Regions from separate parts of the Rhizorhabdus argentea genome, predicted to be linked through region 1. Evidence: predicted binding sites of a transcription regulator. Region 1 holds the regulator's gene; each other region holds the start of a gene.

The links. Region 1 encodes LexA, which represses DNA repair genes until DNA is damaged. Its sites were predicted from a motif close to GTTCCNCNCTTGTTCT; they were not measured.
Region 2: AAC645_RS13175 (putative DNA modification/repair radical SAM protein) is a predicted target of LexA. The motif match lies at 4,635-4,650, and genes of this name have one in related genera.
Region 3: AAC645_RS17040 (PA0069 family radical SAM protein) is a predicted target of LexA. The motif match lies at 7,113-7,128, and genes of this name have one in related genera.

What each region holds. Positions count from the first base shown of each region.
Region 1 covers NZ_JBANFK010000004.1:244,987-254,761, reverse strand. Annotated here, with positions in the region: gene AAC645_RS05760 (FAD-dependent oxidoreductase) at 1-646, shown strand, start outside; gene AAC645_RS05755 (2-oxoacid:acceptor oxidoreductase subunit alpha) at 643-2,481, shown strand; gene AAC645_RS05750 (2-oxoacid:ferredoxin oxidoreductase subunit beta) at 2,478-3,533, shown strand; gene AAC645_RS05745 (hypothetical protein) at 3,884-4,117, shown strand; gene trpC (indole-3-glycerol phosphate synthase TrpC) at 4,176-4,967, shown strand; gene moaC (cyclic pyranopterin monophosphate synthase MoaC) at 4,964-5,434, shown strand; gene AAC645_RS05730 (molybdopterin molybdotransferase MoeA) at 5,434-6,621, shown strand; gene lexA (transcriptional repressor LexA) at 6,679-7,338, shown strand; gene AAC645_RS05720 (antibiotic biosynthesis monooxygenase family protein) at 7,529-7,828, shown strand; gene AAC645_RS05715 (ComEC/Rec2 family competence protein) at 7,846-9,775, opposite strand, start outside.
Region 2 covers NZ_JBANFK010000013.1:60,954-70,728, forward strand. Annotated here, with positions in the region: gene AAC645_RS13165 (beta strand repeat-containing protein) at 1-1,283, shown strand, start outside; gene AAC645_RS13170 (CHAT domain-containing protein) at 1,283-4,393, shown strand; gene AAC645_RS13175 (putative DNA modification/repair radical SAM protein) at 4,653-5,888, shown strand; gene AAC645_RS13180 (UdgX family uracil-DNA binding protein) at 6,002-7,363, shown strand; gene AAC645_RS13185 (Thivi_2564 family membrane protein) at 7,435-7,608, opposite strand; gene AAC645_RS13190 (electron transfer flavoprotein subunit alpha/FixB family protein) at 7,781-8,710, opposite strand; gene AAC645_RS13195 (electron transfer flavoprotein subunit beta/FixA family protein) at 8,707-9,456, opposite strand; gene sucC (ADP-forming succinate--CoA ligase subunit beta) at 9,570-9,775, opposite strand, start outside.
Region 3 covers NZ_JBANFK010000023.1:24,817-34,591, reverse strand. Annotated here, with positions in the region: gene AAC645_RS17080 (sulfate ABC transporter substrate-binding protein) at 1-714, opposite strand, end outside; gene AAC645_RS17075 (DUF5818 domain-containing protein) at 893-1,057, opposite strand; gene pyrF (orotidine-5'-phosphate decarboxylase) at 1,087-1,767, opposite strand; gene AAC645_RS17065 (LapA family protein) at 1,757-2,056, opposite strand; gene AAC645_RS17060 (patatin-like protein) at 2,179-4,551, opposite strand; gene AAC645_RS17055 (hypothetical protein) at 4,736-4,966, shown strand; gene radA (DNA repair protein RadA) at 5,007-6,374, shown strand; gene AAC645_RS17045 (CvpA family protein) at 6,388-6,942, shown strand; gene AAC645_RS17040 (PA0069 family radical SAM protein) at 7,134-8,222, shown strand; gene AAC645_RS17035 (hemerythrin domain-containing protein) at 8,308-8,859, shown strand; gene moaB (molybdenum cofactor biosynthesis protein B) at 8,963-9,490, opposite strand; gene AAC645_RS17025 (lytic transglycosylase domain-containing protein) at 9,613-9,775, opposite strand, start outside.

The DNA.
Region 1 (9,775 bases):
GTCAACCTTGCCGAAGGTGTTCTTCGGCGGCGACGCGGCATTCGGGCCGAAGAACATCATCTGGGCGGTTGCGCATGGCCATGATGCGGCAGTGTCGATCGACCATTTCTGCCGCGGCACCAACTTGCGGCTGCGACCCCCGCCGGGCGTGCTTGTCTCGTCGCAGAAGATGGGCATCCACGAATGGAGCTACGATAACGACATCTCGGCGGAGGATCGCCAGAAGGTGCCGTTGCTGCCGATCGCCGCCGCGCTGGCTGACGTGAAGGCCGAGGTCGAGCTCGGCTTCGACGATCCGCGCACCTGGGCGGAGACGCAGCGCTGTCTGAACTGCGACGTACAGACCGTGTTCGCCAAGCCGCTGTGCATTGAATGCGACGCCTGCGCGGACATATGCCCCACCGACTGCATCACCTTCACCGTCAATGGCGACGAAGATGAACTCCGGCCCCGGCTGAAGGCGCCCGCGCTGAACTTGACGCAGGAGCTGTACGTCTCGTCGACCCTGCCGACCGGCCGGGTGATGGTGAAGGACGAGGATGTCTGCCTGCATTGCGGGCTGTGTGCCGAGCGCTGCCCGACCGGCGCGTGGGACATGCAGAAGACACTGATCGAGATGACCCATGCTGGAGGGTGCTCGAAATGACCAAGGCCCTGAGCGCGGTGAACGACTTCGTCGTCAAATTCGCCAATGTGAACGGCTCGGGCTCGGCCTCGGCCAACGGCCTGTTCGTCAAGGCGATCCTGCGGATGGGCGTGCCCGTCGGCGCGCGCAACATCTTCCCCTCCAACATCCAGGGGTTGCCGACCTGGTACGAGATCCGCGTCAGCGGTGAAGGCTGGCTCGGACGTCGCGGCGGCGTCGACCTGATGGTGGCGATGAATCCGCAGACCTGGGACCGCGACATCGCCGAGATCGAGAGCGGCGGCTATCTGTTCTACGACTCGACCAAGCCGATGCCGGTGGACCGCTTCCGCAAGGACATCAACATCGTCGGCATTCCGCTGACCGCGCTGTGCAACGAAGCCTATGTCGAGCCTTCGAAACGCAAGGTGTTGAAGAACATCATCTACCTGGGCGCGCTCACCTATCTGCTCGGGATCGAGCGTGAGGTGGTCGAGGCGCTGCTGACCGAGGAATACGCCTCGAAGCCGGCGCTGATCCCGGCCAATATCGAGGCGCTGGGCATCGGCTTCGATCATGCCAACGCCTCGCTGAAGCCGCTCGGCCTGCAGCTGCGCCGTGCCGATGCGGTCGGGGAGCGAATCTTCGTCGACGGCAACACCGCCGCGGGGCTCGGCGCAGTCTATGGCGGCGCCACCGTCTGCGCCTGGTATCCGATCACGCCGTCGACCTCGCTGGCCGAAGCGTTCATCGACTATTGCAAGAAGCTGCGCCACGATCCCGACACGGGAGACGCGCGCTACGCCATCGTGCAGGCCGAGGACGAGATCGCCTCGATCGGCATGGTCACCGGCGCCGGCTGGAACGGCGCCCGCGCCTTCACCTGCACCTCGGGACCCGGCATATCGCTGATGCAGGAGTTCATCGGCTTGAGCTATTTCGCCGAGATCCCGGCGGTGATCTTCGATGTTCAGCGCGGCGGCCCGTCGACCGGCATGCCAACCCGCACCCAGCAGTCCGACATCCTGTCCGCCGCCTATGCCAGCCACGGCGACACCAAGCATGTGCTGCTGCTGCCAGAGGGGCCGGGCGAATGCTTCGAGTTCGGCGCGCTCGCCTTCGACCTTGCCGATCGGCTGCAGACCATGGTGTTCGTCATGCTCGATCTCGACATGGGCATGAACGAATGGCTGATCGAGCCCTTCGCCTGGGACGAGAGCCGGCCGCTCGATCGCGGCAAGGTGATGACCGCCGAGATGCTCGAGGCCGGCGCCGATTTCGGGCGCTACAAGGATGTCGATGGCGACGGCATCCCCTATCGCACCCTACCCGCCACCCATCCATCGAAGGGCGCCTATTTCACCCGCGGCACCTCGCGCGATCCCTATGCGCGCTACAGCGAGGAGGGCGCGGTCTATGTCGACAATATGGAAAGGCTGCTGCGCAAGTTCGACAGCGCCAAGGCGCTGGTGCCGGCGCCTATCCTGCACAAGGCGACGCGGTCGACCTCCTATGGCGTGATCTATTACGGATCGACCTCGCCGGCGATGGACGAGGCGCTGGCGTGGCTGGACGGCGAGGGCATTGCCGTCGATGCGCTGCGCATCCGTGCCTTCCCCTTTTCGGGCGAGGTGTTCGATTTCATCGCCGCTCACGAACTGGTGTTCGTGGTCGAGCAGAATCGCGATGCCCAGTTGCGCGCGCTGCTGATCAACGAGGGCGGGGTCGATCCGGCCCGACTCGTCAAGGTCCTCAACTATGACGGCTCGCCCATCACAGCGCGCTTCATCGAGCGCGAGCTCGCTCGGGGAATGAGCGCGGGCATCGGCACCACCGTCGGGGAGATGGTGAAATGACGTTCATCACCAAGCCAAAATTCCATCATCCGTCGCTGCAGACGAACGCGCTCGGCTTCACCCGGCGCGATTATGAAGGCAAGGTCTCGACCCTGTGCGCCGGCTGCGGACATGATTCGATCAGTGCGTCGATCGTCCAGGCCTGTTTCGAGATCGACCTCGAACCACACCGACTCGCCAAGATGTCGGGGATCGGCTGTTCGTCGAAAACGCCGGATTATTTCCTCGGCGCGAGCCACGGCTTCAACACCGTGCATGGTCGCATGCCATCGGTGCTCACCGGTGCCAACCTCGCCAATCGCGAGCTGATCTATCTGGGCGTATCGGGCGATGGCGACAGCGCCTCGATCGGGCTCGGCCAGTTCGCCCATGCCATTCGCCGCGGCGTCAACATGGCCTATATCGTCGAGAATAACGGCGTGTACGGGCTGACCAAGGGGCAGTTCTCGGCCACCGCCGACAAGGGCAGCAAGTCCAAGAAAGGCGTCGTCAATTCCGACAGCGGCATCGACCTCGTGGCGCTCGCGCTGCAGCTGGGCGCAACCTTTGTGGGGCGCAGCTTCTCCGGCGACAAGGAGCAGCTGGTGCCGCTGATCAAGGCGGCGCTGCGGCACAAGGGCGCGGCGTTCATCGATGTGCTCAGCCCCTGCATCGCGTTCAACAACCACAAGGGTTCGACGAAGAGCTTCGACTGGGTGCGCGAGCATAATGAGGCGGTCAACCGGCTGGACGTACTGCTCGGCCGGGCGCCGGTGACGGCATCCTACGAGCCGGGTTCGCTGGTCGAAGTGGCGCAGCATGACGGTTCGGTGCTGGTGCTGCGCAAGGTTGCTGCCGACTATGATCCCACCGATCGGGTCGGCGCCATGAGCTACCTGCACCAGCGCGAGGCGGTCGGCGAGATCGTCACTGGCCTGCTCTATGTCGATCCGAACGCCGAGGACCTGCACGACGCGCTGGGCACGGTGAAGCGCCCGCTCAACGCGCTATCCGATCGCGAGCTGACCCCACCGGCATCGGCGCTGGCCAAGATCAACGCGGCGTTGCGATAGAGCAAGCTGAGATTAGATAGACCCGCTCATCCAGAGTAAGGGCTGAGCGAAGGCGAAGCATGTCCTGAGCGCCTGCTTGCAGGCAGTCGAAGGGACCGCATCGAAGGACGTCCTTCGACACGCCACTTCGACAAGCTCAGTGGCTGCTCAGGATGGGCGGGTGAATCAACCTGAGCACCAGATACGATAGTTTACTTGACGAGAGCGACGAATCTTCGCTCAATGGCGGCATCGTAACGGCGAGTGATCGAGATCATAGCGCTGCGCCCGTATGAGGACGACATGGGCTATATCGTTCGAGCTGCCGATCCTAACTCTTCGGTAATCGAATATCGGAGATAGATGCGTTGATGTCGCTGCTCGCCTGCCTCAGCCTGTTCCTCGCCTTGCTCGCCGCGCTGCGGCTCTATGCGTGGCGCGAGGCGCTCGGCACAGCTCGCGCCGCCACTGCCAGGCGGACCGGAGAGCATTGGACGGAGCGGCGGGCTCGCCATGCGCGGGCGCGGGCGGCACGGTCGGGAGCAATCTACCTGGGCTCGGCCGCGATCCTGCTCCAAGGCGCCGCGCAGCTGTTCAACTACTAGGCTCCGGGCTGCGCGCCAGCCTAGCCTGCCGCCCCGTCTCGCGCTATGCCGCGCGGCGATGAGCAACAAGCTGACCGAAATCTGCGACACCAAACGCGACCATGTGGCGCGCGCCAAGGCGGCGATGTCCTTCGCGGATCTCACCGCCCGCGCCCGCGCGGCAAGCGCCCCTCGCGGGTTCCGCGCCGCGCTCGATCGCAAGGCTGCCGATGGCTATGGCCTCATCGCGGAGATCAAGAAGGCGTCACCTTCCAAGGGCCTGATCCGTGCCGATTTCGATCCGCCGGCGCACGCCCGCGCCTACGAGCAGGCCGGTGCCGCCTGCCTGTCGGTGCTGACCGACGCGCCCTATTTCCAGGGCCATGACGATTATCTGGTGGCGGCGCGGGCGGCCTGCTCGCTGCCCTGCCTGCGCAAGGATTTCATGGTCGACCCGTGGCAGGTGACCGAGGCGCGCGCGCTGGGGGCCGATGCGATCCTGATCATCGTCGCTGCGCTCGACGACGGCGCGATGGCCGAGATCGAGGCTGCGGCAATCGAGCACGGCATGGATGTTCTGGTCGAGGTTCACGACGCCGCCGAACTCGCGCGCGCGGCGCGGCTGAAGTCGCGGCTGATCGGCGTCAACAATCGCGATCTGCGGGACTTCTCGATCGATCTGTCACGCACCTATGAGCTGGTGGCCAACGCACCCGCAGGCTGCACCTTCGTCGCCGAGAGCGGGCTCGGCTCAAAGGCAGACCTGGACGCGATGGCCGAGCATGGCGTGCGCTGCTTCCTGGTCGGCGAATCGCTGATGCGCCAGGCCGATGTCGCCGCGGCGACGCGCAGACTGCTGACCGGCGCATGACCGGAAAGCTCACCCATATCGACGATGAGGGCGCCGCTCGCATGGTCGACGTTTCGGCCAAGGCCGAGACCAGGCGCCAGGCGATCGCCGAGGGAAGGATCCTCATAGCGGCGCCCGCGCTGGATGCGATACGCGCCGGATCGGTCAAGAAAGGCGATGTGCTCGCGGTGGCCCGGGTCGCCGGGATCATGGCGGCCAAGAAGACCGCCGACCTCATCCCGCTCTGCCATCCGCTGCCGATCTCCGGCGTGACGCTGGACCTGGAAATCGAAGCCGATGGCATCCGCGCCACCGCCGCGGTGGTCACCACCTACACCACCGGCATCGAGATGGAGGCGATGACCGCGGTCTCGGTGGCGCTGCTCACTGTGTACGACATGGCCAAGGCGCTCGATCGGGGCATGCGGATCGAAGGCGTCCGGCTGTTGTCGAAGACCGGCGGCAAGTCTGGCGACTGGGCGGCGTAATGGCGCTTATTCCGGTCGCCGAGGCTCAAGCGCGGATGATCGCGCTCAGGCCGCCACTGCCGATCGAAACGGTGCCGCTGGCGCAGGCCAACGGGCGCCATGCCGCCGCCGATGTCGTCGCCGGCCGCACTCAGCCCGCGCTCGATCTGTCGGCGATGGACGGCTATGCGATCCGCTTCGACGAGCGGCCCGGCCCCTGGACCGTCGTCGGCGAAAGTGCCGCGGGCGGCGGCCTTGGCCGGGCGCTCGCAGCGGGCGAGGCGGCGCGGATCTTCACCGGGGCGCCAGTGCCAGCGGGCGCCGATGCGATCCTGGTACAGGAAGAAGCGGCGCGCGACGGCGACCGGCTGACCATGGCCGGCGAAGGACCGCGCGGGCCCGGCGCGCATATCCGCCGCGCCGGCAGCGATTTCACGCAGGGCGATATTTTGATCGCCGCGGGCACGGCAATCGGCGCAGCGGCGATCGCGCTTGCTGTCAGCGGCGGCCATGGCGCGCTCGCGGTCCGCCGCCGGCCGCGCATCTCCATTGTCTCGACGGGCAACGAACTGGTGCGGCCGGGCGTGCCCACCAGCGGCGCGCTGTTGCCCGCCTCCAATGGGCCGATGCTCGCGGCGATGCTGGCGGGGCCGACCTCCATCGTCACCGATCACGGCATCGTCCGCGACGATCTCGACGCAATCGCTGCGGCCTTCTCCGCGCTCGCCGGCCAGGCCAATATCATCGTCACCACCGGCGGCGCGTCGGTCGGCGATCATGATCTCGTCCTGCCCGCCCTGCAGAAGGCCGGCGCCCGCATCGATTTCTGGAAGGTCGCGCTCAAGCCCGGCAAGCCGGTGATGATCGGCACGCTCGGCGAGGCGATCGTGCTGGGACTACCCGGCAATCCGGTCTCGGCCTTCGTCACTGCCATGCTGTTCCTGAAGCCGCTGGTGGCGCATCTGCTCGGCGCGCGCAGCCCCATATCCACGCCGGTGCTCACCAGGCTCGGCGCAGCGCTCCCGGCGACCGGCAACCGGGCCGAATATCTGCGCGGCCGATGGAGCGAAGGGCGGGCGGTTCCGCTCATCGGCCAGGACAGCGCCGGCCTCGCCGCGCTAGTCGAAGCGGAGGTGCTGATCGTGCGGCCGCCCCAGTCTCCGGCACTGGCGCCGGGCGCCGATATCGACATCATTCCGATCGCTTGACAGAGTCGTCCCGGTTGCCTAAATGTTCTCCGTCCGTTCTAGACGAGGGCAATCGCCATGCTGACGCGCAAGCAACATGAACTTCTCCTATTCATCCATGATCGGCTGGTCGAGACCGGCGTGTCGCCCTCGTTCGAGGAGATGAAGGATGCGCTGGACCTCAAGTCCAAGTCGGGCGTCCATCGCCTGATCAGCGCGCTGGAGGAGCGCAATTTCATCCGCCGTCTGCCGAACCGGGCGCGCGCGCTCGAAGTACTGCGCATGCCCGACATGATCGCGAAGGCGCCGGCCGCGCCGTCGAAGGCGCCGCCGATCGTGCCGCAGGCAGCGAACGAGAATGTCCTCGAAATCCCGCTGCACGGCCGCATCGCCGCCGGCTTGCCGATCGAGGCGCTCGAAGGCCAAAGCACCTTGTCGGTGCCAGCCGCGCTGCTCGGCCCGGGTGAACATTATGCACTCGAGGTATCCGGCGATTCCATGGTCGAGGCCGGCATTCTCGACGGCGATTATGCGCTGATCCGGAAAGCCGAGACGGCGCGCGACGGCGACATCATCGTCGCGCTGATCGCCGACAGCGAGGCCACCCTCAAATATTTCCGCCGCGAAGGCGCGATGATTCGGCTCGATCCAGCCAATCGCGCCTATGATCCCCAGCGCTATAAGCCCGACCAGGTGCAGGTGCAGGGCAAGCTCGCAGGTCTGCTGCGCCGCTATTGAAGCGCTCGCCTCCTTCCTGAGCCCGTCTTTCTCGCGAAAGCGCGAATGACGGCGGGCGTAGTGAGCTTTCCCACTGCCTTCCTGTCGTCTGCGCCCGCGCATTTTGTCACACGCATCGTTCGCCCACCCGTTGACCCGCCGCATGTCGTGCGGCATTCCGGCGGCGCATCAGCGGCGCAGGAGAGATAATATGTCCGACGGGGTCTTCATCACCATGGAATTAGATGTGAAGCCTGAGGCGATCGACGCCTTCGCCAATAGCTTTAAGACCATGATCGGGGACACCGCCAAGTTTAAAGGCTTCCGCAGCCTCCAGGTGCTCCGCCAGGGCACAAAGATGTTCCTGTTCGAGGAATGGGATAGCGAAGCCGATTATGGGGCCTATATCGCCTTCCGCACCGAGCGCGGCGACATGGACATGCTGGAGAGCATCATGAACTCGGTACAGTCGGGCGTGTGGCCAACCCTGGTCGCCAGCGCGAAAGCCTGATCCTGACGGCCTGAGCCCTATAGCCGGAAAGTCGACCACGGATGGCGGCCGACATCGGCCGCCACGCTGTCGATCCGGCCGCGTTCGAGATCGATCGACAGCCCGCCGGTCCGCGCCAGCAGCGGCCGGTCGATCCGGATCCAGCGCGGCCGGCACGAACGCGGCATCCGCCGGTCGCTGATGACGATGTCCGCGCGCGCGCAGGCGCGGTTCATCCGGGCTATGTCGACGAGATAGGGGCTGCGGGTCGCGAGCACCATCCAACGGCGGCCGCCGCGCCGGAGCTGCGCCTCGCACAGGTCGGCGGAACAGCGCGCCGTCTGAAGGGCGTCGATCGGCACAGGCTCGCCATCGACGCCCGCCGCCTCGCTGAGCACGTCGCGGATATAGTCGCCGGCACGATCCCGCAGCAACGCGACCCGCCCGTCGTCCAGCACCACGGCAACATGCCGGCCGTCCCCCGTCACCAGCAGGTCCGGCTCGGGCGACTGCAGCGCCCAAGCCGCGCCGATCGCCAGCGGCACCGCTCCCCATCGCCGCATCTTCGTCCGCCACAGCGCGATCCACAGCCCGCCCGCCACCATCAGGGCGAAGGCGCCCCACGCCATGCTCGGCAACATCGCCACCGCACCCGGCGCGTCGCCGACCCGATGAGCGATCCAGAGAAGCAGCGCGAGCGCCTTCGATACCAGCCACCAGAACGGCGCGCCAAAACCCGCAACGTCGAGCAGCAGCGCCAGCGCCTCGAGCGGCATGATGACGAAGGTGGTCAGCGGGATAGCGACGATGTTGGCGGCGGCGCCATAGAGACCCGATTTGTGGAAATGAAACAGAGCGATCGGCGCCAACGCCGCCTCGATCACCATGCCGGACAGCAGCAGCACCGCCAGCCCGCGGCCGAACCGCGCCGCCCAGCGCTCGTCCCGTCCAGCCGAGAACGCCGCCACCCTGGGATGTTCCAGGAAGGCGATCAACGCGGTGACGGCGGCGAAGCTCAACTGGAAGCTCGGCCCGGCGAGCGCCTCGGGCCAGAACAGCAGCACGATCAGGGCGCCGGCGGCCACCAGCCGCAGCGTGATCGCCTCGCGCCCCATGGCGATGCCGGCCAGCACGAGCAGCGCGGCGACGCACGAGCGGATCGTCGGCACCTGCGCGCCGGACAGCAGGGTATAGCCTATCCCCGCCACCGCGCCGACGCCCGCCGCGATCAGCAACAGAGGCGCGCGCAGCGCCAGCCGCGGGCTGAGCGCGAACAGCCGCAGGGCGAGCAGCATCACGCCGCCGACCACCGCCGAGACGTGCAGCCCCGACACCGAGAGCAAATGGGCCAGCCCGGAGCGCCGTATCGCTTCGGCATCCTCCTCGCCGATGGCGCCTTGATCCCCGGTAGCGAAGGATGCGGCGATCCCGCCGGCGCTGGCGCCGGTGACGCGCTGCTCGATATGCGCCGACAGCCGCGCCCGGCGATCAGCGAGCCATGTTGAAAAGCCGCCGCCGGCTCGAGCCTCGATCTTCGGAGGATCGAGCGCCTTTCCCCCCGCGCCGATGCCGAGGAACCAGGCCGTGCGTGCATAGTCGTAGCCCCCAGGCACCGCCGCCGGTGCGGGCGGCATCAGCCGCGCGCGCACGGCGATATGCGCGCCGCCCGGCACCAGCGCTGGCACATCGGCCTGATCCACATTGAGCCTGATGCGTGGCGGAAGCAGGCCCGGATCGGTCGCTATCGTCAGCCGCACCAGCTCGCGCGCCGGCAGCCGCTCGACCGTCTCGATCCGCCCGGCAACCATGGTCACCAGCGGTCGATCGATCCGCGATGCAGCCACCCAGTCCGCCCGCGACCAGATGATGATCATGCCGATCAGAGCCGCCAGTCCGGTTACCAGCACGGCCCGGCCGATCCTGCGCTCGACGCCGATCGCGCAGCCGGCCAGTGCCACCCCGGCGAGC
Region 2 (9,775 bases), on a different contig from region 1:
TCGGTTCGATCGCTGCGCAGGCTTTCGGCCGGGGCGGCGATGGCGGCGCCGGCGTCGATGGAAGCGGCACCGGCACCAGCGGCGATGGCGCCAATGGCGGCATCGGCACCGGCGGCAGCGTCGCGGTGCAGTCGCGCGGCGCGCCGGTCGACATCGCGTCGGTCTCGATCGATGTCTATGGCCAAGGCGGCGGTGGCGGCTCCCATGGCCAATTCGGTACCGCCGGCGTTGGTGGCGCCGGCATCGGCGGCAGCTTCGCGCTGATCTCCTCCTACCGTTCCGATGGCCCCAATTCCAGCACCCCCCATCAGCCGCTCACCGCCGGGGATCTCACGATCCGTGGGGATCTGACCGCAGTCAGCTCCGGCTATTCGGAAGGCGGGTCGACGACGCGGGGATCCTTCAAGATCAACACCTCCGGCGGCGATCTCGCGATCACGAGCACGACGACGATCGAGAATCTCGGTATCAACCCGCCGCAGAAGGGCACCCCGGAAGTCTCGTCGGGCAACGGCGCGCTCAGCTTCAGTACCTTCGCGCTGACCACGGAGGGGGCCTCGCCGATCAACTTCTACCTCGATCCGGCGGGTTCGATCGGCTTCAGCTCCGGCACCTCGTGCACCGTTAACCAACAGGCTTGCGCGGTACCAATACCGCGCCCGACGTCGCCGCCCCCTCCGCCGCCAGTAGAACAGCCAACCTCGCCGCCGCCACCGCCCGCGGTCGAGGAGCCGACCTCGCCTCCTCCTCCCCCGCCTCCGCCGGTCGAGGAACCGACCTCTCCTCCTCCGCCGCCTCCGCCGCCGGTCGAGGAACCGACCTCGCCTCCTCCTCCTCCTCCTCCGCCACCACCGCCGCCGGTGACCGAGGATCCCGAGGTAATCGAGACCGTGTCGATGGAAACCGACAAGATCACGTCGAGCATCCAGGCTTCGCTGACCGGCACCCGCGTCGGGGGTGGTAGCATCAGCAGTTCGGCCGATACCGGTGGTGACACCGGCGGCCCGGGCGCGGGCAGTGGTGATGGTGGCGGCAGCTCCGCCAGCAGCAGCAGCGCAGGCGCCGACGACAGCAGCGCCGACGAGGGCGGCGACGACGAGAGCAGCGAGAGCGCCAGCAGTGGCGGCTCGGGCGGTTCGGTCGGTGGCGCCAATGTGCTGATCGACACGAGCAACATCGGCTCGGGGTCCGCGCAGGTCGACACCCCCGTCACCAGCAGTGGAAACAGCAGCTTGTGGAGTGGCGAAGATGGTCTCGGTGAAACCCCGGGAGGAGGCCAGTGATGCGTAACGGGCGTGTGGCCTTGATGGCCGAGTTTCTCGCGGTGTTCGCGTTCAGCGTGCCGGCGATGGCGCCGGCCGCGACGCAGCCGGGTGGCCTGTCGCTGCGCAACAGCTTCCGGATCGGATCGAGCGGTGTGCTCTGCACCGCGCAGAACCGCGCCGTCAGCCCCAATCTGGTCGGCATGTTCGATCGCGGCTACCGGATCGTCTGCCGCGACGCGGCGGCGCCGGTCGGCCGGCTGTTCGCGCTGCGGACAGGCAAGGACGATCCGGTGGCAAGGGTGGCCGCCAATAGCGAAACCCCACTAACATGCGAGGCGCCCACCAGCGTCGCGCTCGGCGGTCTCGGCAATGTCCAGGCGCGCGAATGCGTCGATCCGACCAATCAGCTCGCCTATAAGAGCTACGCCTATAGCCGGGGCAAGACCGTCTACATCGCCGACGGACTGGGCGGCTATGACAGTGCGCTGCAGCTCGGCCTGCGCACCATCGTCGCCGACGCGATCGTCAAGGGCGAGGTTCAGGTCGCCACCACCTCCGCGGGCGATCCAGCGGCCTTCGCACGGGTCCAGGCGGGCGCGCTCGACAGCGACAGCGCCCTCGCCGAGGCCTATTCGCGCAACAATGACGGCTCCTATGCCGAGGCGGCCGAGTTTTTCGAAGCGCTGGTCGAACGCGATTCCAGCGGCACCAGGGCGGACGCGCGCCTCTCCGAATATCTCGCCAACCAGGCGTTGCAGGAATCGAACCAGCGCAATTTCTCGGCGGCCGATGCGCTGTTCACGCGCGCCTCCACCCCCAGTTCGCTTGCCGATCCGGTCACCGGCCGCATGCTGCGCAATTTCCACGCGATCCATGAGCTCAACCAGAACAAACTCAAGGAAGCGGTCGACGAGCTGTCGAAGCCGGTCGCGGAGATCGAGTCGCGGGCCGCCGCCGACACAATGCTGGCGAGCGGCGAGATATCGGGAGACATCGCCGACGATCTCAATCGCGAGGACAAGGGCCTGAACGATCTGGGCGGGTCGCTCGACGGCCAGCTCCAGGCCTTCGAGCGCGCCCAGATCCTCGATGCCCAGGCACTCCAGCTGCGCGGCGTCGCCTATCGCATCAACAAGGATTACGCCAAGGCGCGCGCGAGCTTCGCCGAGGCGGTCAACGGGATGCAGGGCGTCCGCGAGGGCAAGCTCAACAGCACCGGCTGGCTGCGCTCGAACATCCAGAGCGAACTCGCGCTGGTGGCCGAGGCCGAAGGCAATATCGCCGAGGCGGAGCGGCTCTATGCCGACGCGCTGCAGGTGGTGGAGATCCAGCATCCCAACACCGCCATCTCGCTCGGCGCCAAGGCGCGCTTCGCCGGCTTCCTCAGCCGTCACGGGCAGGGCGAACGGGCTGCTGCCATGTATGGCGAGGTGATTTCGGCGGCGGAGAACCTGCCCGGCGCGATGAGCTCCATCCGCTCGCTGCTGCGGCCCTATTTCCGGCTGCTGGCCGAGCGTGCCGCGACGGACCCCAAGGCGGTCGCGCAGATGTTCGGCGCGAGCCAGGTGATGCTGCGGCCCGGCATCGCCCAGACCCAGGCGCTGCTCGCCCGCGAGCTTTCGGGCGGCGACGACGAGGCGTCGAGCCTGTTCCGCCAGTCGGTGACGCTGTCGCGCTACATCGCCCGGGCGACTGGCGAGATCGCCAAATATTCGGCGGGGGCCAATCCCGCCGACAGGCCGGCGCTGCTCGATGCGCAGGCCCGGCTCGCGAAATATTCGCGCGACCAGACCGTGCTCCAGTCGAAACTGGCGCAGTTCCCGCGCTATCGGGTGCTGTCGCCGGCAACGATGCAGGTCGACGAGCTGCAGAAGGCGCTCCGCCCCGGCGACGGCTATTACAAGGTCACGCTGGTGTCGCAGGACGCCTATGCGATGTTCGTCACCAGGGATGTGGCGCGCGCATGGAAGCTCGACGTCACCACCAAGCAGCTCGAGGACACCGTCGCGCAGATCCGCGACTCGATCGTGAAAGTCGAGAATGGGCAGGTCGCGACCTATCCGTTCGACGTGGTGCTGGCGCGCAAGCTCTATGTATCGCTGATGGGGCCGGTCGACGCCGAAGTCCATCAGGTCACCAACTTCATCTGGGAGCCGGACGGTCCCCTGCTGCAGCTGCCCGCCAATCTCCTGCCGATGGAGCAGGGCGGGGTGGACGCCTATCTCGACCGCCTCAAGAAGCCCAATGCCGACGACTTCGACTTCCGCGGCGTCGCGTGGCTGGGCCGTGATCGCGACATCTCGACCGTGGTGAGCCCGCGCTCTTTCGTCGACGGGCGCGGCGTGGCGGGGTCCAAGGGAACCAAGGGCTATATCGGCCTGGGCGAGAATGCCCGGCCAGCGCTGAATCCCTTCTTCGTGCCGCCGCCGGCGATGGCCGATAGCTGCGCCTGGCCGCTGAGCAACTGGAATAATCCGATCTCCTCGTCGGAGCTGTTCCTGGCGAGCGGCATCATCGGCAAGGACAGGTCTGCGCTGATCACCGGGGCCGACTTCTCGGACTCGACGATCGAGGGTCGTACCGACCTGTCGGATTATCGGATCATCCACTTCGCGACCCATGGTCTGGTCACGGCGCCGCGGCCCGAATGCCCGGCACGCCCCGCGCTGCTGACCTCCTTTGGCGGCGGCACCTCGGACGGGCTGCTCTCGTTCAAGGAGATTTTCGACCTCAAGCTTGATGCCGACGTCGTCGTGCTGTCGGCTTGCGATACTGCGGGCATGGCGACGGTTTCGGCAACACGCGAAGCGGGCATCACTACGGGCGGCAATTTCGCGCTCGACGGCCTGGTCCGCGCCTTCGTCGGGGCGGGCGCCCGGACGGTGATCGCCAGCCATTGGCCGGTGCCGGACGACTTCAACGCCACCAAGCGGTTGATCACCGGATTGTTCACGGCGCCGCCGGGCACGCCGATGGCGACCGCGATGCGCAAGGCGCAGATCGGCCTGATGGACGATCCCAACACCTCGCATCCTTATTACTGGTCGGCTTTCGCGATCGTCGGCGACGGCGAACGGCCGCTGTTGCCGGCGGACATCCCCGCCAGCGCGGTGCAGTCGACGCACTGAGCGGCGGGCTTCGGCCGGCCCTCATCGCCGGCCCTAGACTCGGATGACGTTGACTTAACCCAGACCCTCGACCGTTCGTGTCGAGCGAAGTCGAGACATCGCCCAGACCGCGTGTGGACGTCCCTCGACTTTGCTCGGGAAGAACGGATCAAGGTAAAGTCATTCCGCCTAGGCTTTCCGTTCTCCTTCGTGCGGGCAAGGGCGAATTGTTTCGCCGGCATGGCTCGACAGATGCCCCGCCGGAACATATATCGAACACATGGCCCAGCTCGACACGCGGCAGAAGCTCGAGATCCTTGCGGACGCTGCCAAATATGACGCGTCCTGCGCGTCCTCGGGCACCAGCAAGCGGGACTCGGCCGGCAAGGCGGACGGTATCGGCTCGACCGAGGGGATGGGCATTTGCCATGCTTATGCGCCCGATGGCCGCTGCATTTCGCTGCTGAAGATATTACTGACCAACAGCTGCATCTTCGACTGCCATTATTGCATCAACCGCAAAAGCTCGAACGTCCGCCGCGCGCGGTTCACGGCACAGGAGGTGGTCGACCTGACGCTCGCCTTTTACCGGCGAAACTATATCGAGGGGCTGTTCCTGTCCTCGGGGATTATCAAGTCCTCCAACTATACGATGGAACAGATCGTCGAGGTGGCGCGATCGCTGCGTGAGGACCATCAGTTCCGCGGCTATATTCATCTCAAGACGATCCCCGATGCCGATCCGGCGCTGATCGATCTTGCCGGACGCCATGCCGACCGGATCTCGATCAACATCGAGCTGCCGACCGAGGCGGGATTGGCCCGGCTCGCGCCGGAAAAATCGGCGTTCGGCATCCGCAGCGCGATGGCTGGCATGAAGGAGTCGATCGAGGATGGGGCGGACGCCCGGCGGCGCTACAAATCGGCCCCCCGCTTCGCGCCGGCCGGGCAATCGACGCAGATGATCGTCGGCGCCGATGCAGCCAATGATCGCGACATCATGAGCACCGCCAGCAACCTCTATGATCGCTTCGCAATGCGGCGCGTCTATTATTCGGCGTTCAGCCCGATTCCCGATGCCTCGGCGATCCTGCCGCTGCGGCGGCCACCCCTGATGCGCGAGCACCGGCTCTACCAGTCCGACTGGATGATGCGCTTTTACGGCTACAAGCCGGCCGAGGTGGCGGCCGCGACCGACGAGCAGGGCATGCTGCCGCTCGACATCGATCCCAAGCTCGCCTGGGCGCTGCAGGCGCGCGAGATATTTCCGGTCGACGTCAACCGCGCACCGCGCGAACTGCTGCTGCGCGTGCCGGGACTTGGGGTGAAGGCGGTCGACGCGATCCTGGCATCGCGGCGCTGGCGCACGCTCTCCCTCGCCGATGTCGGCCGGCTGTCGCGTTCGATCGCCAAGCTGCGGCCGTTCATTATGACCAGGGACTGGAGCCCCTCGGGGCTGATCGACCGAATTGATCTCAAGGCGAGGGTAACGGAGCAGCTGGAGCTGTTCGGGTAGTCGGATGATGCTGTCTCTTGCCGTCATTCCAGCGAAAGCTGGAATCTCTCTTTTCTTCATTCGAGCTAAAGGCAGGGAGATCCCAGCTTTCGCTGGGATGACGGGCAGATAGCGTGGGCCACCGCATCCTTCTCTCCCGTCCCGATGACTATGAAGGCTGGCGCGATGCCGCGCGCGTCTTGGCTTTGGCCGATGTTCCGCCCGAGACGATAGGGTGGCAGGTGGAAGGCGAGGCCGGCGATCTGTTCGGCGGCAGCGGCAGCGACCCGTTGCCCGCACCGGTTCGCGCGCCGTTCAGCGTGCCGAAGCGCTTCCTCGATCTTGCCGAGAGCGTGGTGCTCCACAGCGATCCCGAACGTTTCGCATTGCTCTACGCCATGCTGCTCAGGCTGCGCGAGCAGCCCCATGCCATCGATGACGAGGCCGATCCGCTGCGCCGCCGGCTCGACTTGCTGGCGAAGGAGGTGCGCCGTGATATCCACAAGATGCGCGCCTTCGTCCGCTTCCGCGAGATCGACGGCGACTATGTCGCCTGGTTCGAGCCGGCGCATCACATCGTGCGGGCCAATGCCGGCTTCTTCGCCCGGCGCTTCGCGACGATGCGCTGGTCGATCCTGACGCCCGAGCTGTCGATTCACTGGAACGGCGAATCCCTGTCCGAGGCGCCCGGCGCCACGCGAGCGCAGGCGCCGGCCGGCGATCCGGTGGAGGATCTGTGGAAGGGCTATTATGCGGCGATCTTCAATCCCGCGCGCCTCAAGATTGGCACGATGGTCAAGGAAATGCCGCGGCGATATTGGGCCAACATGCCCGAAACCGCGTTGATCCCCGAATTGGTGGCGGGTGCGCAGGCGCGCGAGACCCACATGGTGGAGCGGATCGTGACTGGCGGAAATGCAAAACAGGCCTGGCAGGCGCTGCGCGAGGAGGCGGCGCATTGCACGCGCTGCGGCCTATATAAATGCGCGACCCAGACGGTGTTCGGCGAGGGGCCGGTCGATGCCGATGTGATGATCGTCGGCGAGCAGCCGGGCGACCAGGAGGATCTGGCCGGCAGACCGTTCGTCGGGCCGGCCGGGCAGATGCTCGATCGCGCGCTGGCCGAGGCCGGGGTCGACCGGTCGCGCACCTATGTCACCAACGCCGTCAAGCACTTCAAGTTCGAGCCGCGCGGCAAGCGGCGCATCCATTCCAAGCCGAACGCCGGCGAGATCGGCGCCTGCCGCTGGTGGATCGATCAGGAGCGCGCGATCATCGCCCCGAAGCGGGTCGTCATGCTCGGTACGACAGCCATCCATTCGCTGATGGGCAAATCGCTGACGCTGAGTTCGCAACGCGGGCGCGACCTTATGCTGCCCGACGGAGGGGCGGCGCGAGCGACGATCCACCCCAGCTTCCTCCTGCGGATGCCCGATCGATCGCGCGCGGACGAGGAGTTCGCCATGTTCGTCGAGGATCTGAAGGCGGCGGTGTGAGGGCGAGCAGGCGCACGGTCCTTGTCCCGTCATGCTGAAACGAGTTCAGGATGACATGGGTGGAGATCGGCTCAGATGCCGACCCCGCTGAGCAGCCCGAACGCCTGGAGCAGCCACAGGATCACCACGATCACCACGACCACGTTGAGGATGCTTTTGATCTTGCCGTCCATCGGGATGTAGTTGTTGATCAGCCACAGCACGACGCCGACGATGATCAGGACGATAATGACGTGGATGAGCATGCTTCTCTCCCGGCGATGGCATAGTTGCTATGCCGGTTCGAACCGGTAGCGGGCGCGATTGTTCCGGCTTGCTCCCAGCGGCTGTGCTGCATCGATGGCGGGGGAGGCGCACGAACCAACAAAAAAGGGGCGGACAGCCGCGCTGCCCACCCCTTTTTTCATGTCGTTCGGATCAGAGCTTGCCGGTCAGTTCCGGCACGGCCTTGAACAGATCGGCGACCAGGCCGAAATCCGCCACCTGGAAGATCGGGGCGTCCTCGTCCTTGTTGATCGCGATGATCGTCTTGGAGTCCTTCATGCCGGCCAGATGCTGGATCGCACCCGAGATGCCGACCGCGATATAGACTTCGGGAGCGACGATCTTGCCGGTCTGCCCGACCTGATAGTCGTTCGGCACATAGCCGGCATCGACCGCGGCGCGCGAGGCGCCGACCGCCGCGCCGAGCTTGTCGGCGAGAGGCTCGATCACGCTGTGGAAGTTCTCGCTGTTCTGCAGCGCGCGTCCGCCGGACACGATGATCTTCGCCGAGGTGAGTTCGGGACGCTCGGACTTGGAGATCTCCGCGCCGAGGAAGCTCGACAGGCCGGCATCGCTGCCGCCGGAAACCGCTTCGACCGTGCCCGAGCCGCCCTCGCGCTCCGCCTTCTCGAAGGCGGTGCCGCGGACGGTGATCACCTTCTTGGCGTCGGACGACTGCACCGTCGCGATTGCGTTGCCGGCATAGGTCGGACGGGTGAAGCTGTCATCGCTCTCGACCGACAGGATCTCCGAGATCTGCATGACGTCGAGGAGGGCCGCAACGCGCGGCGCGATGTTCTTGCCATTGGCGGTTGCCGGCGCGAGGAACGCATCGTGATGCCCCATCAGATCGACGATCAGCGGCGCGACATTCTCCGGCAGCGCATGCGCGAAGGCAGCGCCGTCGGCGACGTGGACCTTGCCCACGCCCGCGATCTTGGCAGCCGCCTCGGCAACGCCGCCGACGCCTTCGCCGGCTACGAGGAGATGGACTTCGCCCAGCTTCGAAGCTGCGGTGACCGTGGACAGGGTGGCGTCCTTGATGGCGCCGCCCTCATGTTCAACCCAGACCAGCGTCTTCATGCTGCAACTCCCATCGCCTTGAGCTTGGCGACAAGCTCGTCAACATCGGCAACCTTGATACCAGCCGAGCGCTTGGGCGGCTCGGCAACCTTGAGCGTCTTCAGCCGCGGCGAGACATCGACGCCGTAATCGGCGGGGGTCTTCTGCGCGAGCGGCTTCGATTTCGCCTTCATGATGTTCGGCAGCGACGCATAGCGCGGCTCGTTGAGGCGAAGATCGGTGGTGACGATCGCCGGCATCTTGAGGCCGACCGTCTCGAGGCCGCCGTCGACTTCGCGGGTCACCTTGACGGTGTCGCCCTCGACCTCGACCTTCGAGGCGAAGGTGCCCTGCGGACGGCCGAGCAGCGCCGCCAGCATCTGGCCGGTCTGGTTCGAGTCATCGTCGATCGCCTGCTTGCCGAGGATGACGAGGCCGGGGGCCTCCTCCTCGACGATCTTGGCGAGCAGCTTGGCCACGCCGAGCGGCTCGACCTCGGTTTCGCTGACGATCAGGATCGCGCGGTCGGCGCCCATGGCGAGCGCGGTGCGCAGCGTCTCCTGCGCCTTCTGTTCGCCGATCGAGACGGCGATGATTTCCGTCGCGATGCCCTTTTCCTTGAGGCGGATGGCTTCCTCAATGGCGATCTCGTCGAACGGGTTCATCGACATCTTGACGTTGGCCAGGTCGACGCCCGTGCCATCCATCTTGACCCGCGGCTTCACGTTGTAGTCGATCACCCGCTTGACGGGTACGAGTATCTTCATCTCTCGTTCCTTCTCCGGTTTTTCGTCATCCCGGCTGAGGCCGGGATCTCAGGAGAGGCGCGGAGGCCCTTGCCGCCTGAGATGCCGGCCTCCGCCGGCATGACGTTTTTGAGTTACGCGGCCGCCTTCACCTGGGCGACGATCTTCCTGGCGGCATCGCCGAGGTCGTCGGCGGCGACGATCGGCAGGCCGGAATTGGCGAGCAGATCCTTGCCCTGCTGGACGTTGGTGCCCTCGAGCCGAACGACCAGCGGCACCGACAGGTTCACTTCCTTCGCCGCGGCGATGATGCCCTCTGCGATGATGTCGCAGCGCATGA
Region 3 (9,775 bases), on a different contig from region 1:
GGGCACGACGATGTCGAACTTGCCCTTGCCGAGCTGGTTGACCGCGAGGAACGCCTCATTCTCCCAGGCGAGCAGGACGTCGCCCTGGCCGCGCTGGACGAAGGTGGTGGTCGAGCCGCGAGCGCCGCTGTCGAGCACCGGCACGTTGCGGAACAGCTTGACCAGATAGTCGCGCGCGCCGGCGACGCTGCCGGTCTTGCGCTGGGCATAGCCCCAGGCGGCGAGATAATTCCAGCGGGCGCCGCCGCTGGTCTTCGGATTGGGGGTGATGACCTTGACGCCCGGCTTCACCAGATCGTCCCAGTCGCGGATGTTCTTCGGGTTGCCCTTGCGGACAAGGAAGACGATCGTCGAATAATAGGGTGCGCTGGCGTTGGGCAGGCGGGACTGCCAGTTGGCCGGCAGCAGCTTGCCCCGCGACGAGATTTCGTCGATGTCATAGGCAAGCGCGAGCGTCACGACGTCCGCGGGGAGCCCGTCGATCACCGAGCGCGCCTGCTTGCCGGAGCCGCCATGGCTCTGCCGAATCGTCACATCCTGGCCGGTCTGGGCCTTCCAGCTCCTGGCGAAGGCCGCATTGACCGCGACATAGAGCTCGCGGGTCGGATCATAGGACACGTTGAGCAGCTGGACCGGTGCCGCCTGGACAACCGTAGCGGGCACCGCCGCGAGCGCAGCCGCCAAGGCCGTGAAGATGGTGAGATGTTTCTTCATTATCTTCCCCTGTTTGTCTGCGACGATAGTTATCTCTACCCTGATGAAAGAGAAGAAAGAAAATCTATCGTTTCGGTAGATAAGGCTTTGCCGAGGGCCCCAGCCTAGGCCAACGCGGGCTTCTCCGTCGCGTTCCATGAGTTTTACTGCTTATTTGCCGAGGATCTCTCAACCCTCTTCAGGCAGGCTGCACGCCGTCCACGGCGACATGATCGCGGCCGATCATCACGCCGATCAGCCGCACGCGCTTTTCGACCAGGTCGACCGGCGTCCGGTGCAGCTCGAGCCTATAATAGCCGCCCTGGTCGCGCTTGAGGACGAAGCCGCTGCCCTCGCGCTGCAGCAGCCCCGTCTCATCGACCGGGCCGCCGTTCAGAGCGTCGCCTCGATCGAGCGGGCGGCATGATCGGGATCGGCCGCGTCGGTGATCGGCCGGCCGATCACCAGGATCGATGCACCCTGGTCGAGCGCCTGGCGCGGCGTCATCACCCGCTTCTGGTCGGCGAGGCCGTTGCCATCGGCAGGGCGAATCCCGGGCACCACGAAGAAGCCCTGGGGCCATAATTTCTTGGCGGCCCTCACCTCGTTGCCTGAGCAGACGACGCCATCGAGCCCGGCCTCCCTGGCGAGCATCGTCAGGCGCTGGACCTGGGCGTGGCTGTCGTCGGGGACGCCGATCGAATCCAGGTCGCCATCGTCGAGGCTGGTCAGCACCGTGACGGCGACGACCTTTGTCCCCACCGGCGCGGCCGCCTTGGCGTCCTCCATCATCGCCAGCCCGCCCGCCGCGTGGACGGTGAGGATGGCGGGCTGCAGGCCGTTCAGGGCCTGTACCGCCTTGGCGACCGTGTTCGGGATGTCGTGGAGCTTGAGGTCGAGGAAGATCGGCAGATCGAGCGTGGCCATCTCGCGGACGCCGGCCTGGCCGTGCGCCGAAAAGAATTCGAGGCCCAGCTTGATGCCGCCGACATGATGATGGACGCGCGCGGCGATCTCCTTCGCGCGGGCGATGTCGGGCGTGTCGATCGCCACATAGATCGGACTACGCTTCAAAACTGGGCCCCGTCGGTTGCGGAGCGGGCTCGGTTGCCGGCGCGCTGGCCAGCAGCGCGTTGCGCTCGAGATTGTCGATCCTGCGCTTGAGACGCCACAGCTTGGTGCGGTGAACGGCGTAGGTCGGAAGGAAGCCGATCGCCATGCCGATCACCATCAGCATCGGCAGCTTGATGTCGGCGGTCAGCCCGGCCCACAGATTGACGGGCACCGGCGTCCAGTTTCGCAGCGAGAATATCACCGCGACCACGGCCAGGATCACCCAGAACAAGGTCTTCAGGAAATGCATGGCGCCGCTTGTCCTCCAGCGACGAAGCGTGGTCAAGACGCCTCGAACGGGAAGGGCAAGCGGGGAAGGCGCGGCTACGATCCGTGGCGCTATTTTCCACTTTCACGTCGTCATCCCGATTTTCATAGGGATGACGAAGCGGGGACCGTCCAGTCCCCTTGCCCCGGAAGGGGGCGCAACTGTCCGATTTCCTGATCGATCGCGGCGATCAGCTCGGGTATGGCTGCCAGCCGTCCCCGCTCTTCATCGAGGATCGCGCGAAACAGCGTCTGCTTTATGGCGGCGATATCCTCGTCCGGGATCGTCTCGCCCGGCGGGATCGCCGATATGACGATATCGATCATCCGTTCGGCCCCATGCAGGCGGCCCCACAGATAGTCGTTTTCGCGATAGGCGCGGCTGAAAAAGGCCCCGAAAAGGTTGAACTCTATCCCTTTGAGGGTGGCGGCGGCGCCGCCCTTGCGGATCGAGCTGGCGTCATCCGGGGAAATGCGGTCGACCTGGATCGCATGGAACTCCTGGGTACCCTGCAGCCGGATCAGCGACAGGGTCGCCAGATCGTAGAAGCTGAAGCCGAGATAGCCGAGCAGAAGTGCCCGGCGGTCGGCCTTGGCGAGGCGGGGCAGAACGGCGGCGATCGCCCGATCGGTATCGGTATCCAGCGCCTCGAGGTTGCGCGTTGCGGCGATGCTGGCGATGGCGGTGGCAGGATCGTCGGCGAAATGCTGCGCGGCGGCCACCACCGGCGGGGCATAATGATCGCGCATCTGCAGATCGAGAAATGGTGCGAGCGAGCGGTAGATCGCATCGCGCGCCGCCTGCAGGGCGGGCTCGGTGCTGCCGCCCTTGCCGGCTTCGATTTCGGTCAGGCGGTCGGCGAGGAAACGCAGGCGGCGGATGCGGAAGTCGAGATCATGCCGGCGGAGGAAGGCGAGCAGTGCGCTGCTGGTTCCACCGTTCCCCAGCGCCTCCGGTCCCTCGAAGCCCTGCGCGCGCATCAGCGCGGAAACGCCGCTGCGGATCGCGTGACGCGCGGTGGCATCCTCGGCGCCGGCAAGCAGGGCTATCGTCGAAGTCAGCTCGTCGGCGATGATCGTCAACTTGAGCTGGCCATAGCCGGCATAGGTGAAGCCGGCACGGCGGGCGGCATGCTCGTGGGCGCGGGCGCGCCATCCGCCGATCCGTTCGGGGCTCGGCCGGTAGAGCAGGATCTGCCGCTCCATGGCGCCTTCGACGGCGGCATCGACCTCGGGCCGGATTGCCTCGATGATCCGCCGCGTCTGCGCGATGCGGATAGAGCGCTGCTCGATCAGCTCGAGATTGTCCCGGATCGGCTGCTCGCGCGGTATGGTCGACATCGCTCCGAAGATCGTGGCGAAGAATCCCGGCAGGCGGACCTTGCCGTCGCGATGACGTTCGGGAGGGTCCTGTATGTTGGCGGTCGGATCGAGATACACGAAGCGCCGGTCGACCTCGCGCCGGGCGGGGCGGTTGCGGAGCGCCTCGATCGCCGGCCGAAAGGGCGCATTGGCGAGCACCGAGCCATCGATCAGCACCAGGTCCTCCGGGCTGCCGCTGGCCGCGGCATTGGGAAAGATCCGGTCGAGGAAGGTTTCGCGCCCCGGCCAGTCGCGGCCGCGGCTCTTCAGCACGCCATCGAGTTCGGCGACGTTGAACGGCGGGAACGCGCCAGGGAAGCTCGCGGTGGCGCGCGCGGCGAAGGCCAGCTCGGCCGGATCGGCCAAGTGGCGCATGCCCACGCCGCGATCGACGAAGCCGATCGTCAGCCGGTGCTCGCGCTCCTCGGCCATCGCCGGGCTGTGCAGCCGCAGCCGCTGATTATAGCCATGAAAGTCGGTGACGGTGACCGACACGTCGAGCGGCTGGCGCTCCGGCAGGAGCGGCAGACCGGCGGGTCCCGCGGCCATCGCGTCGAAGGCGTCAAGGATGAGATTGGTGAAGGTGACGCCGCCAAACGGCGGATGGAACCAGCGCGCGCGGACGAAGCCGGACAGTTTGCGGCGCACCTCGGCGCGGGTGCCGATGGCGACGGTCCGCTCGACCGTTCCGCCGCGCCGGCGCGCCAGCATCCAGGCGAAGGGCAGCGCCCATAATTTCGAGAAGCGCGACAGCGGGCGGGCGTCGGGATCGAGCAGCACCTCGACATCGGCGCGGTCCAGCCACAGGGTCGTGAGCGGTTCGAGCGATCGTCCGGTCGAGATCGCATGGCCGAGGAACAGGCCGTTCATGCCGCCGGCGCTGGCGCCCGCGATCACATCGATCAGCACCCGCAGCTTCACGCCCTTGTCGGCCTCGATCCGTTCGAGCAGCGCTCGATAGATCGCCTCGCTGCCCTGGCTTTCGGGAGCGCCATCGTGAAAGGCGCGACTGGCGAGGGCGAGCCGCCACAGCTCCTTGGTGATCCCGTGCATGTAGACGGCAAGGCTGACCCCGCCGTAGCAGACCAGCGCGAGCCGCAGTTCCTTCTCCCGCATCCTCGTGGCTTAGCGCCTGTTGCGGATCACAGCCAGCCGCAATCCTTCAGCATCCTGCGGCGTTCCTGCTCGCTGGCGCGGGACCAGATGCGCCGGTTTTCGACTGTCTGGGCACTGTCGACGCGGGCCGGCCGCGACGTAAGTAGCTGCGCGAGCCTGGCCCGGCTGCTTTCAGGGCAATGGGATGAACGCGAAGCTACAGTCCCAGGCGCTGGATGCGCCGCTTTCACTTCGTCATCCCGATGAAAATCGGGACCCATATGCGCTGAAAGAGAGGGAAGAATTGCCGACCTGTCAGCGCATAGCCTTCTTGGTTACGGGTATGGGTCCCGATTTTCATCGGGATGACGAAGTGGGGATCGTCCGCGCGCTTCACCTGATTGCTCCGGGCTGCTTGTCATGGCACAAAGCTTGATGTACTCCTTTTGTTCGAAGAATCAAGACCAGGGTGGATCATGGCCAAACCGCAGAAGCGCTATGTTTGTCAGGCATGCGGCAGTGTCGCGACGCGCTGGCAGGGGCAGTGCGCCGATTGCGCCGAGTGGAACACGATGATCGAGGAAGCCTCGAACGTCACGATATTCTCGGCCAAGCACAATTTGCGCACCGGCGGGCAGGCAATAGCGATGGTCGGGCTCGACGCCGATATCCCGCTGCCGAAGCGCTGGTCGAGCGGGATCGCCGAGTTCGATCGCGCGATGGGCGGCGGCTTCGTGCCGGGCTCGGCGACGCTGATCGGCGGCGATCCGGGGATCGGCAAGTCGACCCTGCTGCTCCAGGCGGCGGCGCGGATGGCGCTGGCGGGGCAGAGCGTCGCCTATATCTCGGGGGAGGAGGCGGCCGACCAGGTGCGGCTGCGGGCGCGGCGGCTGGGCCTGGGGATGGCGCCGGTGCAACTGGCCTCGGCGACGTCGGTGCGCGATATCCTCACCACGCTCGAAAAGGCCGCGCCGGCGCTGCTGGTGATCGATTCGATCCAGACGATGCACAGCGATCTGATCGAGGGCGCGCCGGGCACGGTCAGCCAGGTCCGCGCCTCGGCGCAGGAACTGATCCGTTTTGCCAAGGATCGCGGCACCGCGGTGGTCCTGGTCGGGCATGTCACCAAGGACGGCGCGATCGCGGGGCCGCGGGTGCTCGAGCATATGGTCGATACCGTGCTGAGCTTCGAGGGCGAGCGCAGCCACCAATATCGCATCCTGCGCGCGGTGAAGAACCGCTTCGGCGGCACCGACGAGATCGGGGTGTTCGCGATGGCGGAGGAGGGGCTGGACGAGGTCGCCAATCCGAGCGCGCTGTTCTTGACCGCCCGCGGCGAGGGGATGAGCGGGGCGACCGTGTTCCCGGCGATCGAGGGGACGCGGCCGGTGCTGGTCGAGATCCAGGCGCTGACCGTGCGGCTGCAGAGCGGGGCCACGCCGCGGCGGGCCGTGGTCGGCTGGGATTCGGGGCGGCTGGCGATGATCCTCGCGGTCTTGGAGGCGCGCTGCGGGCTGAGCTTCTCCACCGCCGAAGTCTATCTGAACGTCGCCGGCGGCTATCGCATCTCCGACCCGGCCGGGGACGTGGCGGTGGCGGCGGCGCTGGTCTCCGCGCTGGCCGAACGTCCGGTGCCGACCGACTGCATCGCGTTCGGCGAGGTCGCGCTGTCGGGCGAGATCCGGCCGGTGGCGCACGCCGGCCTGAGGCTCAAGGAAGCGGCCAAGCTGGGCTTCGGTTCGGCGTGGGCACCGGGCAGCAAGGATGAAAAGCAGGCCGGAATTCGGCTGGCGAGCTTCACGACGCTCGGCGCGCTCGTTGACCATATCCTCGGGCGGCGGTAGCAAGCTGCCGCATATGCATGGCTTGACCGGTCTCGATATCATTGTGCTGCTGGCGATCTTCGGCGGCGCCATATTCGGCCTGATCCGGGGGTTCATCACCGAGATCATCTCGCTGTTCGCCTGGGTCGCGGCGATTTTCGCGCTCAAGCTGTTCCATGGTCCCGCCACCGGGCTGCTGCTGCATGTCGTCGGTAATGCCAGCGGCGCGAGCGTGCTCGCCTTCGCGCTGGTGTTCCTGATCGTCTATGCCGGCGGCAAGCTGATCGCCGGCTCGCTCGGCCGCCGCACCCGGACCTCGGTGCTCGGGCCGCTCGACCGCGTGCTCGGCTTCGGCTTCGGCGCGCTGAAAGGGCTGATCATCGTCACGCTGGGCTATCTGCTGATCAACCTCGGCTATGACACGCTCTACGGCGCGACCTCGGAGCGGCCGGGCTGGATGCGAAGTTCGCGCACCCACCCGCTGTTGAATGCGACCGGCCGGGCGATCGTCGACTGGGTGGGCAACCGCCGCAAGGCGGGCGGGCTGATCGGCAGCGAGCCGGCAAACAAGGCGGCTGCCGCGAAGTAGTGGGGTAGGACGGCTGCAGGAGTAGTCATCCCGATGAAAATCGCGACCCATATACGCAACGAATAAGCTAATGTGCTGACAGGTCGGCATTCATGGCTCTCTTTCGGCGCCTGTGGGTCCCGATTTTCATCGGGATGACGAAGTGGCGCTCGACCGTTGCGCTTCTTTTTGTTCTCTGTATGTTCTAACTCATGCCCGACTCGCCGCCTCCCTTACCGCCAGCGATCAAGGGGCGGGGCGCGACCAATGCCGCGCTGAGCGGGCGCTTTGACGACAAGGCGCGTGAGAGCGACGGCGACTGGCTCGATGGGCGCGACGCCATCGACGGCGAGGGGCCGCCGCTGCGTACCGAGGTGACGATCGAGCATCCCCGGACGATCATCACCCGCAACCAGTCGCCCGATATCGCCTTCGACCGCTCGATAAACGCCTATCGCGGCTGCGAGCATGGCTGCATCTACTGTTTCGCGCGCCCGAGCCATGCCTATCATAATCTGTCGCCCGGCCTGGATTTCGAGACGAAGCTGTTCGCCAAGCCCGATGCGGCGCTGCTGCTGCGCAAGGAGCTGGCGAAGCGCGGCTATCGCTGCACGCCGATGGCGATGGGCACCAACACCGATCCCTATCAGCCGATCGAGGCGCGCTTCGCGATCACCCGATCGGTGATCGAAGTGCTGGCCGAGCATGATCATCCGCTGATCATCACCACAAAATCGGCGCCGATCGTGCGCGATATCGACCTGCTCGGGCCGATGGCGGCGAAGGGCCTCGCCGCGGTGATGATGTCGGTGACGACGCTCGATCCGGCCATAGCCCGGCGGATGGAACCGCGCGCCTCCGCACCCCACCAGCGGATCGCCGCGATCAGGGCGCTGACACAGGCCGGCATATGGACGTCGATCAGCGTGTCGCCGGTGGTGCCGGCGATCACCGATCACGAGATCGAGGCGATCGTTGCGGCCGGCGCGGAGGCCGGGGCCCGCGGCGCCTTCTCGCTGGTGGTGCGGCTGCCGCATGAGGTGGCGCCGTTGTTCCGCGAGTGGCTCGCGGTCCATTATCCCGATCGCGCCGCCAAGGTGATGGCGCTGATCAGCGAGATGCGCGGCGGGCGCGACAATGACCCGAACTTCTTCGATCGGTTCAGGCCGAAGGGCGCCTATGCCGCCGCGCTCAAGACCCGCTTCAAGATCGCCTGTGCGCGGCATGGCCTCAATAGCGAGCGGCTGGAGCTGCGCACCGACCTGTTCCGCGTGCCTACGGACCAGCTAAGCTTGCTGTAACTGGTTGTTTCACCTGCGTTTCCGCAACCCGGCGGGGGTGTGCTTCGTTCTGACCGCCAAATCCCATGACATCAGGAGAGCAGCCATGTTGGAGGAAAAGACCACTCGTAGTTTCGCGTTCGGAGCCGCCGCCGGCCTGACGGCCGGGCTTGCCGCCAATGCCGTTCGCAAGATCTTCATCCAGGCGCCGACGATGATGGCAGGGGAATGGGACCATGCCCTTGCCGCCGAGCATAAGGCCGCGCTGGGGATCTTCGATATGCTCGAGAAGACCGAGGACAGCCATAAGGTCCGCCGCTCGCTGCTGCTTACCCAGCTCACCCATGCGCTGACCAAGCATGCGCTGGAGGAGGAGAATGCGGTCTACACGACGCTCCGCGTCCACAGCCAGGTCGAGGAGGCCGATCATCTCAACAGCGACCACGGCTATGTGAAGCAATATCTGTTCGAACTGGGCAGCATGGCCGCGGATCACCCGCAATTCCTGCCCAAGCTGCGGGATTTCCGGACGATGATCGAAGAGCATATGCGCGAGGAGGAGGAAAAGGTCTTCCCGAAGCTGCGCAGCCTGCTGAGCGAGGAGGAGAACGCGAAGCTGACCAAGGCGATGAACGTCGAAGGGCTGAAGATCGCGTAATTTGTTGACCCTCAAGCGCCAGGCGGCGGCATCCACCGCCTTGGCTCTCGCGGGGATACCGCGGCGCGTGTTCGCGCTTGCAGACCGCTAACGCGGCCCGGGCTCAGCGCTCCATCAGCCTCGGCATCAGCTCGACGAAATTGCAGGGCATGTGGCGGCTGTCGAGCTGGTGGACGAGGATGTCGTCCCAGCCGTCCTTCACCGCGCCGGTCGAACCCGGAAGCGCGAAGATATAGGTGCCGCGGGCGACGCAGGCGGTGGCGCGGGACTGGATCGTCGAGGTGCCGATCTTGGCGTAGCTGAGCCAGCGGAACAGCTCGCCGAAACCGGGGATCTCCTTGTCCCATACCTGGCGCAGCGCCTCCGGGGTGACGTCGCGTCCGGTGACGCCGGTGCCGCCGGTGGTGATGACGCAATCGACCTGCGGGTCGTCGATCCAGCCGTGCAACCGGGCGACTATCAACTCGACCTCGTCGCGAACGATGGCGCGGTCGGCGAGGATATGCCCCGCAGTCTCGATCCGGGCGACGAGCGTGTCGCCCGAGCGGTCCTGGCTGAGATCGCGGCTGTCGGACACCGTGAGCACCGCGATGCGGACGGGATGAAAGGGCAGGTCGTCTTTGATCGGCATTTGCGGGTTCTCTGTCGCCCCAGCGAAGGCTGGGGTCCATGTCTGTCATGGCACGAGATGCCACTGCGAGAGAAGGCAGACATGGATGCCAGCCTTCGCTGGCATGACGGTATGTGCAGGATTCAGTCCGCGGCGGCCGGCGCGCCCAGCGAGGTCAGGCGGACGGCGTCGCGGCCGGGCAGGCCGGGGAAGCGTGGCCATAGCCCTTGGCTGATCGCGGCGAGGCTGGCGGGTTTCGCACCCGACTGGCGCTGGTACATCCAGTAATTGCGCAGCACGATCGCG